Regions from separate parts of the Paenibacillus sp. J22R67 genome, predicted to be linked through region 1. Evidence: riboswitches for the same ligand, from Rfam matches in the RefSeq annotation. Region 1 holds a riboswitch; the other holds the start of a gene.

Evidence for each region. Region 1 has a riboswitch for S-adenosylmethionine ahead of AC58VC_RS19255 (hypothetical protein). Riboswitches for the same ligand answer to the same signal wherever they lie in the genome.
Region 2: another riboswitch for S-adenosylmethionine. It lies ahead of metA (homoserine O-acetyltransferase MetA); the one in region 1 lies ahead of AC58VC_RS19255 (hypothetical protein).

The regions. Positions count from the first base shown of each region.
Region 1 covers NZ_JCAUAX010000004.1:687,995-691,119, forward strand. Annotated here, with positions in the region: gene AC58VC_RS19250 (MFS transporter) at 50-1,294, shown strand; gene AC58VC_RS19255 (hypothetical protein) at 1,291-1,791, opposite strand; SAM riboswitch class I at 1,890-2,018, opposite strand; gene AC58VC_RS19260 (metallophosphoesterase family protein) at 2,269-3,111, shown strand.
Region 2 covers NZ_JCAUAX010000003.1:90,832-93,956, reverse strand. Annotated here, with positions in the region: gene AC58VC_RS12505 (aminotransferase class I/II-fold pyridoxal phosphate-dependent enzyme) at 1-880, opposite strand, end outside; gene metA (homoserine O-acetyltransferase MetA) at 915-1,859, opposite strand; SAM riboswitch class I at 1,963-2,092, opposite strand; gene AC58VC_RS12495 (hypothetical protein) at 2,315-2,542, shown strand; gene corA (magnesium/cobalt transporter CorA) at 2,845-3,125, shown strand, end outside.

The sequences.
Region 1 (3,125 bases):
GTGAAATACCTCCATAGGATGTTATAGAGGACTATTGGAGGCTAAAATCATGCAACAGCAATGGAAAAAAACGTTTGCTCTAATCTTTAGCGGACAGCTTTTCTCGATTCTGACTACGTCCATGGTTCAATTCTCGATCATTTGGCATTTGACGAAAACGACCGAGTCTGCCGTTGTCCTGATGATCGCCGGGCTTGCGGGATTTTTGCCGCAAGTCATCCTTGGCCCTTTTATCGGCGTGTGGCTAGATCGCTGGAATCGCAAGAAGACGATGATTGCAGCGGATGGGACGATTGCTCTTTTTAGCTTAGCATTAGGCCTCTATTATTATTTGGGTGATCCGAGTTTGGTATTTGTTTATGTCATCCTGCTGATCCGCTCAACAGCATCTGCGTTCCATGCTCCCTCATTCCAGGCAGCGATTCCGCTCATTGCTCCAGAAGATCAACTGACTAGGGTGGCTGGCTGGCAGCAATTAATTAATTCGTTCTCAATGATAGCAGGGCCTGTGCTTGGCATTGCCGTATACTCGGCGACCTCTCTGGGAATCCTGCTGTTTCTGGATGTATTTGGCGCTTTGATCGCTAATATCATGCTTCTGTTTACAAAAATTCGCCAGCCAAAGGCAGTTTCACCCCCGACCACACCATCCTTTTTTAGCGAGTTCAAATTCGGTTGGAATGCCTTCATTCAGGTGAAACCAATTGTTCTGCTTACCATTGGCACCGGTATTTTCGGTATTGCGATCATGCCGCTTCCTACCTTATTTCCCTTGATGACCCTGACGCATTTTGGTCGAGGGGGTTATAGTGCTAGCATCGTTGATGGCTTATTCGGTATCGGGATGATCGTAGGTTCGTTTCTACTGTCCATGCTCGGTTCTCGTTTGAAGGACATTTCGTATATTTGCCTAAGTATGCTCGGAATCGGCCTAACCTGCGTAGCTATTGGTGTGATTGGCCAAGGATTGTTCATCTTCTTCGTCATCCTCTCGACCATCATGGGGATGATGTCCCCGTTCTTCAATGGCCCTTATGCGGCAATGCTTCAACGGTCTTTCGAACCCGAGATTCTGGGGCGCGTCATCTCTCTGGTGACGAGTGTCACGTTGCTCTCCGCACCAATTGGGCTCTCGCTGGCAGGCTTGATCGTGAGCAACTTCGGTGTGCAGGCCTGGTTTTTTTGGTCAGGCATCATCACGCTATCATCGGGCATCTTCCTGTACGTTCAATTCAAGCGCATGCAAGTGAACTTTAATTTAACCACCACGGGAGCTGACGGGCATACGTACTAGAAGGAAATATACGCTTGCGTATGGTTGAATAAATAGGCCCGATCCAAGATATTTGTTTGATCCTTGTTGTCTGCTGAGGGTGACCCTAACTTTCCAATTAAATCCATAATGGCAGACTCAATTAAATCTAATCTTACGGGTCCCCAGGCCTCTTGTTTTCGCTCAGCATAGTTCACAGTCTCGGTCAAAGTCAGGCCTTTTATTCGCTGAAAAAGAGCAACCCACGTAGTCAAATCGCATTTCAAGCTGCTTGAAGGAATTGCAAATTCCCTGAAGCCAACGGCTCCTGCATCTGTGGTGATAGCAATTAGTCCGCAGATATCATCGGCCTCATTTCCAAGCTGCAACTTTTTTGCAAGTTCGTTGTCATAGCGAAAACACTCTATTCGGGTAATCTTGATTTTTGAATGCAGCAAAATAGGATGAAGGGGAGGAATATCCTGGCGAGATTCAACTGTTTCATCTGTCGTCATGTAATTTTTTATGGCAATCGACATCTTGTCACTCCTTTAAACAAGTGGAATAGCTCGAAAAAGCAAAAATGACCTTCTCTGGAAACAGAGAAAGGTCATAGGAATTCAAAGTCATAGCCTCGCTCTTATCTCCCAGATTCGCTTCACAAGCGTTTCCGCAAGAATTAGCACCGTGCATCCCTTTGCTAAACAAAGGTTTGTCGGTTGCCGGGTATCATCGGGCTAGTCCCTCCACCTACTCTTGATAAGAAAAATCATTATATTCGATTACGTTCAATATTACTACAAAGCACTCGGTTGTCAAGGGAATTTCACTACTCTCCCCATGCAAATATTTGTTTAATTTTACAAATTAAATAGGGTTAATCATGACTTTTGGAAAAATCAAGTAAAGAATTTACAAAATTTATAAATGAAATTGTAAATAGATTTAATACTCCTTAATTATGATTACTATGAGAATGGTAACATCAAATTTGAAGTGAGAGAAGGAGAGATCTTATGAAGCTAGTATTAATGGGAGACTTACATTATCACGAAATTGATGAAACAATTCCTGGTTGGTTAGAGGCACGTAATGGTTTCTATGAAACATTATTGGGACGCTTTTTAGAATTGGAAGGTGATGCTCATATCTCTTTGGGGGATTTAACGAATTATGGGCACTCCTCGGAGCTTAATGAAGTCTATGGTTTACTACGAAAAAGTGATAGAACGTTCTATCATGCTTTGGGCAACCATGATCTGTATGCTCAAACAAGAAGGGAAGTTCTCGAAATTACGGGTCAAAACCGTTACCACGCAGTAGTAAGTGACAAGGCCGTGCTCGTATTTCTAGATACAGCAAAAGAAATGGATTTCGAGGATTGGGGAGGCTGGGTTGACGAAGAGCAAATGCAATGGTTTGAAGATGTCATAACAGCATCTGGGACGAAACCTGTCTTAGTTTTCGCTCATCATCCAGTACATAATACAACAACTAACTCCAATAAAGATAAAGGTTCTATTCACCCAAGCATTGATATGTGGAAGATTTTAAGCAAGAAAGAGGGCGTAGGGATTTACTTTAACGGTCATACGCACATTGATTCTATTGTTAAGCAAAATAACTGGACGTTTGTTCAACTATCGGCTTGTTTGGATCAGCATGGTTTGCGGATCGTGGACGTTGAGCAAGATGAAATCCGTATTACGGCTATTGATTTAACGGATGCAGCCCTTACAGAGAATGTTGAGATGTTGTACAACAATATGAAGCATTTTAGACATAATCCTACCGCACGCGGTGTAGATTCAGATCGGGAATGCACAGTCTCTTTACGAATAGAAGCGGAACAAGTATAGTTTCTTATCCGGGG
Region 2 (3,125 bases), on a different contig from region 1:
TGTTTCCGCTGGATTGCTTGTTTTGAATGGCATGACCTGGATGAGACTCCAGTGCCGGATAATAAACATCGCTGATGAGCGGGTGCTCCAGCAAGAAGTTCGCAAGGGCTGTTGCATTCTGCTCGTGACGCTCCATACGAAGCGCCAGCGTCTTCATGCCTCTCATCAACAGCCAACTGTCTTGCGGACCAAGAACAGCTCCAATCGAATTGTGAAGGAACGCCATTTGTTCTGAAAGTTCTTTGCCCTTGGTCACAATCAGACCGGCAAGCACGTCGTTGTGTCCACCCAAATATTTAGTCGCGCTGTGAACGACGACGTCTGCACCCAGTTCTAGTGGACGCTGTAAATAGGGAGTTAAAAGCGTATTGTCGACGATGGACACAATACCCTTCCTACGGGCCCATGTACATACAAGTTCGATATCTGTGATCATCATGAGTGGATTCGTCGGCGTCTCAATGATCAGCCCTTTGGTATTCGAACGGTAAGCAGTCTCCAAACCATCCAAATCGTTCGTATCTACATACGTAGCCGTTACACCGAAGCGAGACATGATTTTCTCAAGCAGACGGTACGTACCGCCATATAGATCCAAGGAAACAATCAAGTGATCGCCTTGACTAAAGTAGGCAAACACCGTTTGCAGCGCGGCCATCCCGGATGAACATGCGAAACCGGCATCTCCGGATTCCAATTGAGCGATCGCATCCTCAAGCACTTTGCGAGTTGGGCTTTTGGTACGCGCGTAGTCAAAACCAGTGCTTTGACCGAGCTTCGGGTGACGGAAAGCAGTAGCTTGATAAACAGGGAAGCTGATAGCTCCAGTTACAGGTTCTTCGATGGAGCCAATTTGGGCGAGACGACTTTCGATTTTCAACAAAGGGAGTTCCTCCTCATGATTTGGGTTCGAATTACAGTTGCGCACTTGCCAGGCTTTCATTGATATTAGCGTTAAGCTCAAAAGGAGTTGCTTGGTACACATAATAGTTCAACCAATTAGAGAACAGCAGGTTAGCGTGCGCTCTCCAAGTGTTATAAGGCTGTCTGCTAGGATCATTGTTTGGGTAGTAATTTTTGGGGATTTCAATAGGAAGTCCCTTGCTCACATCCCGATCATACTCCCATTTCAATGAATTCGCATCATACTCGGAATGGCCCGTTACGAAAATATGCTTTCCGTCACGTGTAGCCGCGATATAGACACCGGATTCCTCCGATTCGGATAAAATCTCCAGGTCCGGACATCGCTCAATGTCTTCACGGCGAACATCGGTATGGCGGGATTGCGGCACATGGAATACTTCATCAAAACCGCGAAGAAGCTTCGTATTCGGCACCTCGACGGTGTGCGGGAATACACCGAATATTTTGTTGTCCAGCGCAAATTTACGAACCCCGAAATGATGATACAAGCCCGCTTGGGCTGCCCAGCAAATATGCAAGGTAGAAGTGACGTTTTCTTTGCTCCAATTCAGGATTTGCGTCAACTCCTCCCAGTAATTCACATCTTCAAACTCCATCTGCTCAACTGGGGCGCCTGTAATAATCATGCCATCCAGCTTTTCTTCTTTAATATCGTCAAAAGTTTTATAGAACAACTCCAGGTGTTCAACGGAAGTGTTCTTAGAAGTATGAGTTTTCGGATGCAGAAGGACGAATTCCACCTGCAGCGGGGTATTCCCGATCAAACGCAGCAATTGCGTCTCGGTCGTTTCTTTTGTAGGCATCAAATTCAGCAAAGCAATGCGAAGTGGACGTATATCCTGGTGATACGCGACAGATTCGTCCATGGTGAAGATGTTCTCTTGGTTTAAAATTTCTTTGGCAGGCAGGTTGTCAGGAATCTTGATCGGCATCCTGTTCACTCCTCTTCAATGGTTTATTTTGGGTGTATTTAAATGCAAAAATGACCTTCTCTGGAATCAGAGAAAGGCCATGGAAAGTACTGTCAATGTCCTTCTCTTATCTCCCAGATTCGCCTTCTAAAAGCGGTTCCGCAAGAATTAGCACCGTGCATCCCTTTGCTTGCAAAGGTTTGTCGGTTGCCGGGTGTCATAGGGCTAGTCCCTCCACCTACTCTTGATAAGAAAATGAAACGTATGCGATTAAAATCATCATACTATAAAATAAGGTAAAGTCAAGACATTAACCGATTCTGACAACCTGCAAAAACAAAGAAATTGCATAAGGCTGTCCAGCTATGATATTATTGATACGAAATGTATCGTTAATTGGTGTTTGAAATAGCTCATAACAGGGTTAAATAAATATCAAACTGATTACATTACCTAACCAATAAAGGGGGTCTATTATGTCCGCACCAACTTCGGATAACTTCTCTGCTTTCGCTTCATTACATCGATATTTCGCTCTAATTGAAACATCGAAGCCAACTATGCAGCAAGCTGAGGATGCCGCAGCCTTATTATGTCGAATCTACGGTGCAGAGAATGAGGAAGAGCTACTGCTCCGAGGTAATTCTGAATTGACTGACATTTATACAGAATTGAAAGCGAAGATCTTGAAAGCCGCCATGTAACTTCATGGCGCTTTTTTTTTGACACCGAACAAGCCCTGAATCCATAAAGTATCTAAAGCGCATTTCTACTTGTTTCGCCAAACTTTTTGGCTTGAAACGGGGTATATGAAGGGTTATACTAGACAAGTATTATTCGACACGGACGCAAAAGGGGGGCATACGTTTGGACGGGGAACCGAGGAGTAGCACCTGCAAGTTTTGTAAATTTTATAGTGTAGGAATGCAGTCGGTTATACCATCATTCGTAGTCTCACACACATGATGAACGTAACCGGCTGATTCCATGCAAAGGGGTGGATCAGATGAAAACACGGTGGGTTCAGAATGGCATTTTCACATTGGTCGATGACGTGTCTGTCGCACTAACACCTCCAGAAAAAGGCTTTTATTGGATTGATGCAGGGATCGAGGATTTAGAACTTCTTCAGCCTTTGTTCCATCTACATGATTTGGCCGTGGAGGACTGCTTGAGCGAAGAGGAACAGCGTCCTAAGATTGAATTTTATGATTCGCATTATTTTATCGTAATTAATAGCATTCGTTTTGATGATGAAGAGATTTTCCTTCGCGGACTTAATCTATT